2 regions of the Endozoicomonas sp. ALD040 genome follow, and region 2 is predicted to be linked to the other one. Evidence: predicted binding sites of a transcription regulator. Region 2 holds the regulator's gene; the other holds the start of a gene.
The links. Region 2 encodes FNR, which switches genes on or off when oxygen is low (the NO sensors DNR and NnrR bind a similar motif). Its sites were predicted from a motif close to TTGATNTANATCAA; they were not measured.
Positions count from the first base shown of each region.

Region 1: nagE (N-acetylglucosamine-specific PTS transporter subunit IIBC) is a predicted target of FNR. The motif match lies at 3,302-3,315, and genes of this name have one in related genera.

Region 1 covers NZ_CP184829.1:136,291-143,510, forward strand. The annotation lists gene gap (type I glyceraldehyde-3-phosphate dehydrogenase) at 1-461, opposite strand, end outside; gene ACOJUN_RS00270 (HPr family phosphocarrier protein) at 1,170-1,427, opposite strand; gene nagE (N-acetylglucosamine-specific PTS transporter subunit IIBC) at 1,747-3,129, opposite strand; gene ACOJUN_RS00280 (YgjV family protein) at 3,445-3,960, opposite strand; gene hemA (5-aminolevulinate synthase) at 3,986-5,191, opposite strand; gene adhE (bifunctional acetaldehyde-CoA/alcohol dehydrogenase) at 5,629-7,220, opposite strand, start outside.
Region 2 covers NZ_CP184829.1:4,663,146-4,670,365, reverse strand. The annotation lists gene ACOJUN_RS17605 (hypothetical protein) at 1-2,978, opposite strand, end outside; gene fnr (fumarate/nitrate reduction transcriptional regulator Fnr) at 3,297-4,055, shown strand; gene ACOJUN_RS17595 (adenine phosphoribosyltransferase) at 4,090-4,629, shown strand; gene ACOJUN_RS17590 (hypothetical protein) at 4,839-5,360, shown strand; gene ACOJUN_RS17585 (TraR/DksA family transcriptional regulator) at 5,366-5,701, opposite strand; gene ttcA (tRNA 2-thiocytidine(32) synthetase TtcA) at 6,058-6,978, shown strand; gene ACOJUN_RS17575 (glucosaminidase domain-containing protein) at 7,166-7,220, opposite strand, start outside.

The DNA of each region.
Region 1 (7,220 bases), 2.6 Mb from region 2:
GTGCATGAAGCGTTAGAGATAACGGTCATGTCAGGAGTCAGAGTGTCGTGGTTAACACCATAAACGATGGTGGCGTCTACTTCCTTGCCCGGAGCAGAGATGATGACTTTCTTGGCACCAGCACTCAAGTGAGGTTTGCAGGCTTCCTTGGAACGGAACACACCGGTGCATTCAAATACAACGTCTACACCCAGAGCGGCCCAGGGCAGACTGGAAGGATCACGCTCAGAGAATGTCTTGATTTCGTCACCATTTACAAACAGTGCACCTTCACCCTCCTCAACCTGAGCGTCGAAACGACCATGTACAGTGTCGTACTTGGTCAGGTGAGCATTGATTTTCGCATCACCCAGGTCATTGATAGCAACAATCTGGAATTCTTCACGGCGACCTGCTTCGTAGAGTGCACGCAGAACGTTGCGACCGATACGACCATAGCCATTGATTGCGATTTTGATCATGACGTCTCCAATACCCTTAGTCACAGCGGGATAACCCGCCAGTTCATTAGTAAATAGGATTTCCGGTGTAAATTCAGCCTCGTGAAAATACCTAACCCCCTTGCCACACAAGGGCTAACAGGCTTTTTCAACAATCAACAGAGTTGATGACTCTGCCCAACATACAGTCACACCAAAGGACACTTTTATTCACGGAACACAACAAAAGTTATCCGTATTAAACCACCAGGACTTGACACAGGATTGGAACGACGTTACAAATACGCTCAACAAGACACACATAATCGCACACTTGAAAACATCGTTCCCCGGCAAATCTTTACTGGAGGATCGTAATGTACCTGTTAAAGAGTACACGAAGAGCCGGAATTCTCTGTACAGAAGGCAATCTGAAGAGAATCCGGAACATTTTAACAAGTAACAACACCTGACAATTTAACTCACCAGAGCGCATTACCCGCCAGCTATCCAACAGACATACTTGAGAACACGTCTCAGTATTGCCTCGTGAATGACATGGCCCGATGTATTCGTTCAGATACACCCGGTACGTGATACTCTCTAGAGAATACCCGCAACCGCCTTAGTATTACAGGCATTTTTGCAGCAGCAAACTAATCCGTCAGAGGACGACTCAATCATTTCCTGATTCACGACTGCTTTATTCCGAGAGACAACCCGGCCGGAGAGGCCAGGTCAACAAAGAGCTTACTTCAAAGTAATGATAAACTCTGCCAGATGCTCTACAGCCTTTTCAGCGCCATCACCTTCGCCGATGATGGTCACTGTTGAGCCTTGAGTCAGCCCCAGGGTCTGCAGTTTAAACAAACTCTTGGCACTGGCCTGCTTGCCACCTGCTTCCAGTTTGATGTCACAGTCAAAACTCTTGGCTTCTTTAACAAACTGAGCAGCTGGACGAGTATGAAGGCCATTCTCAGCCGTGATCACTACATCTTTCTTAAACATATTCGGTCTCTCTCTAACTTGAGCACCTGTCAGGAAGCAAGAGGCTGGACAGGCCTGACTCTAAACGGATGCATCAGAATAAAGATACACTATCTGTCTGCTTTAATTCAGACGCTGAGCCTGAATTTCAGAACGTAAGCCGACAGGAAATATTGATTCACCCAGTCATTCGGCAAGTCGAACATACTCCAGGTATACTCCGCACCATAACCTAAGAATCAGACAGCCCTGACTAAAAAGGTATCCGGATTTTCCCCTAAACTGCTTTGCGGGGAAAGACCGGTACAAGTTTCTTTGAGTCAGGGCAAAATAGCTATTGTCAAGCCATCAGGGCATTTATTTCACCCGCAATGATCTCAGCCTGAGGCCCAAGAATCACCTGCAGGTTATTTTCACCCAGCTTCACCACACCTTTGGCACCCACGGCTTTCAGGCCAGCTTCATCGATCAGGTCACGATTGGCCAGAGTCAGACGCAGACGGGTGATACAGGCTTCAACAGAGGTCAGGTTGCCCTCACCGCCCAACAGTTCGATGAAACGCAGAGCACGCTCCGAACCACTGACTGCTTCAGAAGATCCTGCTGTTTCCGGCTCCTCGTCTTCGCGCCCCGGTGTCTTCAGGTTGAAAGCCCTGATAGCGAAATAGAAAACACAGAAGTAAATAACAGAGAAAGCCAGACCAATGAACACCAGGGTCACAGGCTTGGTAGCCAGCCCCCAGTTCAGAGCCATATCCAGGGCACCCGCAGAGAAACCAAAGCCATGCAGAACACCAAACATATTGGTGATTACCAGAGATAAACCTGTCAGCACGGCATGAACAGCGTAGAGACCTGGCGCCAGGAATACGAACATGAACTCCAGAGGCTCAGTGACACCGGTCAGGAAGGCAGTAGCACCGACAGACAGCAGAACACCACCTACACGGGCACGATTTTCTTTAGGCGCCGCCAGATACATAGCCAGCGCAGCAGCTGGCAGACCGAACATCATGACCGGATAGAAGCCCGCCATAAAAGTACCGGCAGTGGGGTCACCGGCAAAGAAACGAGGCAGATCGCCCGTAACTACCTCACCGGCAGCATTGGTGAATTCACCGAAGCCAAACCAGAAAACAGAGTTCACAACATGGTGCAGACCTACCGGAATCAGGCCACGGTTCAGCACTCCATAGGCAAACTGTCCAATGGGGCCAGACTCAGAGATACCATTAGCAAATGCATCAATGGCAGACTGGATGACTGGCCATACATAACCTGCTGCTACAGAGACCGCCAGAGCAATCAGACCGGTCATGATCGGAACCAGACGTTTGCCACCGAAGAACGCCAGATAGGGTGGCAGTGCCACCGCATGGAAACGGTTGTAACTATGACCGGCAATAATACCGGCAATAATGCCGCCAAAGAATGACATATCAATGTCGGCATTGATGGTCTTGGCCCCGGCAGTCAGGACAAAATAGCCAACTGCACCCGCCAGCACCGCTGCACCGGCATCGTCCTTTGACAGTCCGGCAGCAATACCCATCGCGAACAGCAAAGGCAGGTTACTGAAAATAGCGTTACCCGCTTCTGCGACAAAGGCAATATCCAGCAGGTCAGGCTGCCCAAGACGCAACAGGATTGCTGCAATAGGCAGAGTGGCGATGGGCAGCATCAATGCCTTACCCAATCTCTGCATATAGCCAAGAATGTTCAAAATAGTTACCCCTTAGATATTAACGTCACTGCACAAACCTCAATCAAAACCCCGTGGAACTCAAACAGGCAGACAGTTGATGGGCAGCGCATGGTTTGGGACGAAATGTAACCGGTCACAATGCACCAGTTCAACTGTGTTGTGAAGGTTTCGTAAAGAGATTAACCGGTTATTGACCCAGAGCAAAAAAGCAAACAGAACATGTGGCATCAGTAGTCATATATGACACACCACAATAGAGAGCACCTCAATGAGGTGCTTAAGCGATGGGAGCCAGATGTCTGTTCATTAGCTGGAATGAAACAGACGTAAAGCTCAGTACTCGGACTTTGTCACTATTGGGCTCTTGTTGTAGAACCTCAGGTAGGCCACGATGTTACTGAGCAGGAACAGCACTTCCATGACGACGGCCATCGGGGACAGGACAAGAACGTTGTGGCTCAACCAAACTACCGCACCCACCATCATGATCAGTCTCATCTCACGATCGTCTTTACTGAATGCGCCTATCGTTTGCAGGCAGGAGCCGACGAACGCCACGAGACTGATGAAAGACTCGTAGGTAACAAAGAGTGTCACACCATTGATAATCAAAAACAGGTTTCTTACCCCGGGCCGAGACGTAAAGTAACTGGTCAGATAGCGTATTGACGCAATCGTCATAACCACGGCCGCTGTGAAAGCATTGAGCAAGTAAAAGTGCGTCGCAATCAACGCTCCCGCAATAAACAGGCACAACACCACGTGTTTGCGTGTTTTGAACTGGAAAGACAACAGGTCAAACACAATAGCGATGGATACCAGGATCTGTGAAAGCGTGTAATTATCCATGTTTACAACCCTTGTTCACTCTGGCTCACCCAAGCGCAACAGTTTGATCGATTTCTAGCTCAACGAACACGCTCTTGATTGCCTCAGCGAGGTGACGAATATGCGTCTCGGTGTGATTGGGCGTTGCATTGATCCGCAAGCGCTCGGTGCCTACCTCGACGGTTGGTGAGTTGATCGACTGAATGTAAATCCCATGCTTGCTCAGCAGCAGATCGGCCGCTTGTTTGCATTTCCGGGCGTCGCCGATCTTGACTGGCAAAATGTGCGTTTCTGAGCATCCCATGATGGGAATGCCCAACTCCGCAAAAATCGCGCGCAAGAGCGCTGTATTGAACTTGAGCTTCTGGCGCTCAGAGTCCGAGGCTTTCAAGTGGTTGATGCTGGTTAAACAGGCTCTGGCGATGCTTGGAGGCAATGAAGTGGTAAAGATAAAGCCGGACGAAAACGAGCGAATAAAGTCGATAATGGTTCGGTTGCCAGCAACGTAACCACCAATCACGCCGATGGCTTTCGCCATGGTACCTTGTATGATGTCGATATCCGATTCGTGGCCCAAGGCCTCCGCAATACCCGCCCCGCGTGCGCCGTACATACCTATGGCATGTACTTCATCCAAATAAGTCAAGCATCTGTATTTCTTCGCTAGTGTAACAATCCCAAAGATGTCGGCAATGTCACCATCCATAGAGTAAACGGATTCAAAGATGATCAGTTTCGGGCAATCGATGTCGACGGTTTTCAGAAGTGACTCGAGGTGGTCTGCGTCATTGTGTCTGAAGATGTGCTTTTGGTTTTTAGATGAGCGAATGCCATTAATGATGGAGGCATGATTCTTTTCATCAGAAAAGATTATTAGCTCTGGGAACATCCTCAGTAAACATTGCAAGGTGGCATCGTTTGAAGAGTAACCGGTCGGGTAAACCAGTGCAGCTTCTTTTTGATGCCAGTCTGCAATCGAGACTTCCAATTCAGTGAGGTATTGGTGCGTGCCACCAATATTACGAGAGCCGCCGGAGCCAACGCCATGCTGTTGGATGGCATCCACGGCGGAGGCCATGACCAGATCATTCTGAGACATACCCAGATAGTCGTTACTGCACCAGACCGTGACGGGCTTGCCGTTGGATAACGCACGAGGGTAATTGCCTCCAATGCGATTGATGTCCGTAAATATTCTGTATTCGCCGGATTGTTTTATGCGAGCCAATTGGCTTTCCATTATTTCATACATCAGCAATTTGCTCTTTTTTTGTTATGCCTCATGCTTATTTTATTGCGAGATGTAACAAACTGAAATAATTCAAAACATCAAATTATCCAATATAATCATTCACTTATTGCATTCGAGATAGGACATAGCCTCGCGACCATACTCCTGCCAGTGGGCTCACCCAAAAGAACCACCTCATCAGGTGCTCACAGAAGTATACTTGAATCACTCAGCACTTAATGACCTCCTCATCCAACCGCTAATACCAAGCCAATACGCCAGCACGCCATAAACATCGGAGCCTCTCTGGCTAATGCTTGCCGGATAACGTTAGGCTCTTCGCTTTCGCCCCTTTGATTTCTTGCATTTGCCAACAGTCCATTGAACCAGTGTGACTCCAGATAGTTCAGAGCCGCCTTCAATGCTGATGTGTGGAACGCCCCACAGTAAAAACAAGATCACTCACCGTAATAAGCTTTCCTCAGCAAAGTTTCCAGCTCAGAGATCAGTGGCATTCTTGGGTTTGCCGTAGTGCACTGATCTTCAAAAGCATGATCAGCCAGCATTTTGACTTTTTCCATAAACCCTTTCTCAGAAACCCCCAGCTCTTTCAGAGATAAAGGCATCCCCAGCCGCTTCATCAATTTACGAACAGCATTGGCCAGGGATTTGACTCCTTCTTCAGGGGTTTTACAGGGCAGGCCCAGCGCCCTGGCCACTTCGGTATATTTCTCATGGGCGATGTAATGATCGTATTTCGGGAAAGAAGCCACCTTGGAAGGATTCGGACACCCGTTGTACTCAATCACATGAGGCAACAACAGTGCATTGGCCAAACCATGGGGAATATGGAACTCATGCCCCAAATTATGAGCCATAGAGTGATTGATACCCAGGAAAGCGTTGGCAAAGGCCATACCGGCAATGCAGGAAGCATTATGCATCTTTTCCCTGGCTACCTTGTCAGCTTCTTCGCAGGATTTCGGCAGATACTCAAAAACCAACTGAATCGCCTTCATAGCCAGGGCATCCGTATAATCTGACGCCATCACAGAGACGTAAGCTTCCAGTGCGTGAGTCAGGACATCCAGACCTGTGTCTGCGGTCACCTTTTTGGGCACCGTCAGCACCAGATTCGGGTCCAGAATGGCTACATCAGGCGTTAACTCATAGTCGGCCAGAGGATACTTGATGCCTTTCTCTTTATCGGTAATAACGGCAAAGGAAGTCACCTCAGAGCCGGTTCCGGACGTTGTGGGAATAGCCACCAGTCTGGCTTTCTTGCCCAGTTTCGGGAACTTGTAAACCCGCTTGCGGATATCAAAAAACTTCTGGGCCATACCCGCAAAATCAGCTTCTGGCTGCTCGTAGAACAACCACATGCCCTTGGCCGCATCAATAGGAGAGCCACCACCCAGAGCAATCACGACGTCCGGATTGAACAGCGCCATATCCTCGGCACCCTCGCGAATAGTCGCCAGACTCGGATCGGCCTCAACCTGATTAAATACCCTCACCTGCACTGGCACCGGACGTTTTCTCAGGTGGTACCGAACCTTTTCAACATATCCCAGACTCTGAATCACCTCGTCTGTCACGATGAACACACGAGAAATGTCGGGCATTTTTTCAAGGTATTGCAGGGAGTTGGCTTCGAAATAGATTTTTCTGGGCACTTTGAACCATTGCATATTAACCCTGCGCTTGGCCACGCGCTTGACGTTGATGAGGTTAACAGCAGAAACGTTGGACGTCGTACTGTTCCCACCATAGGTGCCACAACCCAGAGTCAGGGAGGGCATGTTGGTGTTATAAATATCACCAATAGCACCATGGGTGCTTGGTGAGTTAATGATAATACGACCGGCCTTCATCGCCAGCGAGAATTCATCAATCACATCATCGTTCTGGGAGTGCAGAACAGCGGAATGCCCGAGACCACCGAAGTTCAGCATCTGGTCGGCCAGTTCAATACCATGTTGGGTATCCCTGGCCTTGAGAAAGCCCAACACCGGCGAGAGCTTCTCGCGGGACAGGGGAAACTCGGGCC
Region 2 (7,220 bases):
ACTTTCAACAGATAGTTCATATCATGGAGCTGTTCGACCTGACGTTTGAGAGCGGTCATTTCCTGTCCCGTCAGAACAACGATCTCCTGACATTCAGACTTCAGCCGGGACAAGGTCCTGGTAAACTCATCAGCATTACTTTGAAACGACTCATGAGGCGTTTGCAAATACCCCCCGAGGAGCGACAGCTGTTCCTCAATGTCCCTGAGCTTACCTTTGAGCTCTGGCAACGTCTGAACATCAGCCAGAGATTCGCTTACAAGATTGTCACTGGCACTCAGCTCTCCCTGTAATTTTTTGACATTGCCTTGTGCTTTTTCCAGCTCGTCCACGACTCGTTGATGAGCTTCTTTATCAATGCCTTCGGGTTTTGACCTGAGCAGCTCAAGCTCGTTGGTCAGGGAATCCAGTCTGAATTGCAGTTTAGCCCCGGAGTCTTCCAATTCTTTGAGCTTTAGCCTTCGCTCTTCGGACTCTATCTTGGTTGACTGCAGCTGAACGGATACAGCACTCGCTTCCTGCTTTGTGGCATTTAACTGCTCCGAGACCTGAGCGAACGCCTCTTCAACTTGCTTAAGTCTCTCACTCATTTCATGAACTGAGTCGTTTTTGCTGATCAGGTCCTGCTGTAATTTTCTGGCAAGAAGCTGACTCTGCTCAGCTTCAGATTTGGCCTGCCTGATTTGCTGTTGCCAGACTCTTCTTTTTTTCTGACCTCGTTTATTATTAAACTGAGTGACTTCTTCGAGCAGCTGCTTATTCATACTGCTCAGCGCCTGAAACTGGAGCTCCAGGTTATGCTTTTGCTCCTCAACCTTTCTTGAGTGGTTTTTGCTATTCAGCGAATCACTGGTCAGTTGATCCACGTGATCCATAGCGCTGACCACAGTCCCCTCTATGGCCTGGCTGCGCAGAGACTCATACTCTGCATTCAGGTCAAATGCCTTCTGCTCAGAGCTTTCCAGAACACTTTCTGTTTTCTGTAAAAGGTCGCGAACTTCCCTGATCTCTCTATCTCTAACCAGCACCTCTAGTCTCACCCGGTCCAGTTCGGCTCTGAGCTGTTGATTCGAAAGCTCACCCTGACTGATATTCTCCTTAAGGCCGGTATAACTTTCCTGCAACAATTTAAGCTCATTCTTTTTCTCTTCAAGCTGACGCTCTGTCAAGACGAGCGCATCCCGATCGGTCTTTTCCTGTTCCCTGAGATGCTGGATCTGCACCTCCAGCAAACCTTTTTCTTTAGCAGCGGCTGCTTCCCGTTGCTTAAAACCATTGAGCTCTGCTGTCAGCACTTTTCTGGAACAAGCCTCATGTTGCAACTGAACTCTGGTTTCCTGGAGCAGTTCCCCCTGAGCCTGCAGTTCTTTTTCAACATCCTTGAGACGCTGAGTCGACTTATGGGCTTCTACCCAACGGGCTCTGACCATCTGCTCTTCCCGGGTGAGCAGATCAATCTGCTCCCGATAAAACTGATTCTCGGAAGCGACCTTTGCTGAGTTATTGATCAACCCGGCCTTCTCTTTTTGCAATTGTTCCAGATCTGACCTCAGTTGCCTTTCCTGAATGCGTTGAGCCGCCTTATCCTTCTCCAGCTGATTCTCCAGCTCATGCTGTAACATCTGACTGCTTTCAAGCTGCATACGAACAGCATTAAGTTCATCAATGACAATCAGGTAGTCCTTATAGGTTTTGTCTTTATGCTGAATGGCAGAACTCAGCTGAGACTCCAGGAACAGTGCCTTCTCAGTAGCCCTCTCCAAATCAAGCTTTTGGGTAACCGCCTCATCAGAAACCGTCTTTACCTCCGTTTCCAGAGATCGAACTGTCTGCTGGGTTTGAAACAGCTGGTTTTGAATAGCCTGCTGATCGGCTCCTGCCTCCATCAGCATCCGCTCGGCTGCCCTGAGTCTTCTTTGCAATGGTTTAATGGTGTCTCGCTCAACGGCTTTCTTTTGCAAAATCAGTGCCTGAATGTCAGTAGTCTGATGGTTTTTCTGCCGATTCAGCCTTTCAAACTCAATATCTTTTTCTTTAATGGTTTCAGTCAGAATCCGTGCTTCATCTTCAAGCGCCTCGACCTTTTCCTGAAAAAGCTGAAGTGTCTCTTGTAACCTCAAATCCTGTTGTTTTAACTGCTGGCGATCTCTTCCCTTGTCACTGCCTTGCCTGTTCCTGAGCGCCTCACTCAGTTGTTCAACTTCATCAAGCACTTCCACCATCTCACGATCAACTTTCCTGTGCTGCTCAGTCAGTGTTTTCAACTCACCAGCCAACTCTTTTTGCTGTTTCTCCGCAGCCCTGAGTTTTTCGATTCTATGTTGCATTTGTTTAAAGTGTTCTTGCCCTGATGCCAGATCCGCTTTTCCCGGGAGCAGCTGGTCGGCCAACTCTGCTTTTCGCTGTTTCTCCAACTTCAGCGCGTCTTCTGCCTCACGGAGCCTTCTATCCAGAGCCTCTGCACGCTCAGACTCTCTTAGCTCCAGCTGTTCCCGAATGATTCTCTGGGGTTGTGCATGGGTAATGACAAAATCAGTCAGTTGCTTTGAACGTGTTTCCAGCTCGCCTGAATGGGTCCGCAGATAAAACAGGTAGCCCACCCCTGAACATACAGCCAGTCCGGCAGCAACAGGCACCGATACAGAAGCGGCCCCGGCGGCAAAAGCACCGACGACCAGAACCCCGGTTCCCTTGGCTATCGTGACAGCAATTCTGCGGCCATCCCAGATCGCACTTTTTTGAAGCCGGATACGATGCGCCTCTTCAAGCTCAGCACACTCGGCCTCTTCGAGCTTTAATGCCCTGAGTTCCTCAATTGTCAGCTCACCCTTTCTGGCCATCAGGATTTGCTTTTCCTGTGGTGAAAGATCATTGAACGTCAAATCCTCAGCGGCAACGAGTTCCTCAAAGGTTCGAGGTTCAGCCACTTGCACGGTTGGAGTAAACAGAATCCCTGTCACTGAGCTGAGCAGACTCATGGCGTAAATCTCCCTGATTTACGAAATTGTATTCAGTACAGTTATCGACACATTGGCGCTGAAGAACATCTTTCTTGCATCATAGGTATTGATAGCGTTCACAGCCTTCTCATCAAGCTCAATGACTTAACTGCCAGGCAACTGATCAAGTACAACATTTTTTTAGTGCGGACTTATCGCAACCCAGTAAGGATTTTCCGAAAAAGCCTTAAGTATGAAGGAATTACGCTTTAGTCTCGGAAAGCACAGACTTACACTTTGGTAGCATTTTCAATAGAATCGTCAGCGATTTCGCCAATACGACTTTGAGGCCACTCAATGACGTCAAAGCCCAATGTACGACAACCTGGCCATGTGGCCTGCAGAGACTGCAGTCTTAGCTCCCTCTGCCTACCTCTGGCATTGAATCTACAAGACATTGACCAGCTTGATCGCATCATCAAGCGAAGCCGCCCTCTCAAGAAGGGGGAACACCTGTTCCTGGAAGGAGACCGGTTTACCAGCGTCTTCGCTGTCCGTTCCGGGGCCTTAAAAACTTATACCGCCACCAATGAAGGTGAGGAACAGATTACGTCTTTCTATCTTCCCAGTGAGATATTGGGCCTGAGTGGTCTCGATACTGACGTCTACCCGGTCTCTGCTCAGGCCATGGAAACCACCATGATCTGTGAAATCCCCTTTGACCAGCTGGAAACGCTATCCGACCGATTCCCGGAGTTGCGTCGTCATATGATGCGCCTGATGAGTAAGAAGATTCGTGAAGATCAGCAGATGATGATGCTATTGTCCAAGAAAAACGCTGATGAAAGAATTGCGACCTTCCTGATCAACCTGGCCAGTCGTTTTCGTCGCAGAGGCTTCTCATCCCAGTCATTCCGCCTGTCCATGTCCCGCAATGAAATGGGCAATTACCTGGGACTGGCTGTAGAAACCGTTAGCCGGGTATTTACCCGGTTCCAGAAAAACGATCTGATCTTCGCAGTGGGCAAAGAAATTGAAATCCGTGACCCGATTCAATTATGCTCCCTGGCGGGTGGAAAGTCTGTCGGTTTGGAACAGATTATCTCCTCCGCATAAGCGCACCAGGAACGGACATTAAGGGAAAGATATGATCGTTGACGAAGCTTATCTGAAAGCACAGATTAGAACCGTTTCTGACTGGCCAAAGCCCGGCATTCAGTTTCGGGATGTGACCACTCTTTTCGAGAACCCCAAAGCCTGGCGGTCGGTCATGGACAGCCTCATTCATCGCTATATGGATGTTGAGTTTGACCGGATCGGCGCTCTTGATGCGCGGGGCTTCCTGATAGGCTCTGCATTGTCATATGCCCTGAACAAACCACTGATCCTGTTTAGAAAAAAGGGAAAGCTGCCCTACAATACTGTCGCTCAGGATTATGAACTTGAGTACGGGAAGGCAACGCTTGAAGTTCATGCAGACACTATTAAGAAAGGCGATAAAGTCATTCTGGTTGACGACCTGATTGCTACAGGTGGCACTTTGCTTGCGGCCGGTCAACTGGTCAGACAACTGGGCGGACAAATTCTGGAAGCAGCTGCCATTATGGATCTTCCAGACCTTGGTGGTTCAAAGATACTAAATGAAGCAGGAATTCCTGTCTTCTCACTGTGTGAATTTGAAGGGGAGTAGTCTCCTTCTTTTCTTTCCCGGCACCCCACGCCTTTCAACGCCTTCGCAACTTTCAGGTATTCAGTTTTATCGGAAAATGACTATCAGGGGCTGCTGTGGTTTTCACACCCGAAGTATGCCCTGGTTAAATTATGCTGTACTTAAGAATTTTCTGAGTGCTACGATAATCTGAATAATGAAAATAATGCTCTAAGACAAAGGAAATCCCGATGGGTATTTGTGCAAAGGAGCTGCGCCACTACGTTGTTCGCCCGACCCTGAAGCATTTAAAAATGTGGAGTCCTACGGCAGAAAATCTGCTGCTGGGAACAGCTGCCAGAGAATCCGGACTGGGTTTTCATCTTAAACAGGAACACCATCAGGCTCTGGGAATTTTTCAAATCTCGCCCAGAATGCATCGCAATATCTGGGACCATTATCTGGCGAAGAAATCCGACCTTTCCAGTTTGATCCGGGGACTGGCCAGCCAGAGAGAATTTCTGGCTCATCCGCATCTGGAATTAGCGACCAATCTCTCTTACGCTACCGCCATTGCCTGGATGATTTATTATCGAATCGATAAGCCAATCCACAAGGTGCCCCACGATGACGTCTATGCCTTGGGTAAGCTTTGGCATAATTACTACCACCGTCACCACCCCGGCCCCATTGAGAGCTTTGTGGACAGTTACAAGGCTTTAATAACGAATTCTATGGAAGAGTCAGTGTCAGAGAGTCTGAAGACTCCCTAACGCTGTCAGCTGGCACGATCCCGCTTTTCTGCACATTTGATGCAAAGATCGGCGTAAGGCATAGCTGCCAGACGGGCTTCAACTATCTTGTCACCGCAGCCGGTACAGAAGCCGTAATCATCATGATTCATACGATCCAATGCTTTGTTTATCAGATTAAGTTCAGCCCGGGCATCATTACCCAGCTGATCAATAACCTCATCATTTTCCCTCTCCTGCGCCTGCTCCGACCAATCGGCATTGGCTCTGCGAGTCATATCTTTATTGATGTTTCCGAGCCGGATATTCAACTCGTCTCTGCGAGATAATAACCAGACTCTCAGTTTCTCGTAATCAGCCATGGAAGTCCCCTGAATAAATGTCCACGATTATTCTGTGTATAAACGACTGGAACCTGTGTCCCTGCGCATTTTGTCCATTAGATAAGCATAGCTTCACTTAACCATATTTCGACAGCTCATTCACAATAGCAGCCGTCAGCCCTGTGAGTTCGGGAGGTAACTAATTGGTTAGGTACTTATAGCTGCTGCTGTCATTATCCCTGATGCCTATCGTGAAACCTTTGATTATAATGTTGTGAATTTTCGGGATCTTGCCCGTTTCACCATTATCCAGAGCAGTAAGTCACCCGGTTTAACCGCCCCCTCTAAGGGCCTTAAATGAAGTTGGGTACTTTCAGAGACAAGACAGAACCAAAATGCAGAGCCAAACAAAAAGCGCAAAAACCCACTTCAACAAACTACAGAAACGCCTGAGACGAGAGGTAGGTCGGGCCATCGCCGAATACAACATGGTTGAGGACGGCGACCGCATCATGGTCTGTCTGTCCGGGGGTAAGGACAGCTATACCCTGCTGGATATTCTGCTGAACCTGAAGACTTATGCGCCGGTCAATTTTGACCTTATCGCAGTCAACCTTGATCAGAAACAGCCTGGCTTTCCTGAACATGTACTGCCTGATTATCTGGAAACCCTGGGTATTGAGTACCGCGTTGTTGAGGAAGATACCTACTCCATCGTCAAAGAGAAGGTGCCTGAAGGCAAAACCACATGCGCACTCTGCTCTCGGCTGCGCCGAGGCATCCTCTACCGCACGGCCAGCGAACTGAAAGTCACCAAGATTGCCCTGGGCCATCATCGGGATGATATTCTGGAAACCCTGTTCCTGAACATGTTCTATGGCGGCAAGATGAAAGCCATGCCGCCCAAACTGGTCAGTGACGACGGTCAGCACACGGTAATCCGTCCTCTTGCCTTCTGCCGTGAAAAGGATATTGTCCGTTTTTCCGAGTTTAAGGCATTCCCGATTATTCCCTGCAATCTCTGCGGCTCTCAGGAAAACCTTCAGAGGGAGGCAATCAAGGCTATGTTCACCGAGTGGGACAAACGCTTCCCCGGCAGAATGGAGAGCATGTTCAGAGCTCTGAGGAACGTAGCGCCCTCCCATCTGGCAGACAGCTCACTGTTTGATTTCAACAATCTGACGGCGGATGGTCAGCCTGTTAAAGATGGAGACACTGCGTTTGACCCGGTGGATGTACCTCTGTCCTTCAGGGATGAAAACGATGAAGAGGAAAAGCCTGAACAAGCTTCCATTGTGAATATTGTTAACCTCTGACACGCACACTCTTGGCTTTGCTTTGGCCAGGTTCTTGAATCACTCCAGGAACCTTGCTGATGCAACACGCCTTCCCTGGCTCGTTACTTTTATCCAACCCCTCCGGTATTCACCGGAGGGTGCTGCCTGCTGCTGAGGCATCAGCAATATAAGTGCAATCAATGGCTACACTATTGCTCTGGGCAGACTAGTGGCCCGTTAGAGGCTTTTCCAGATCGTACTTCAACAAATCATTACTCTCA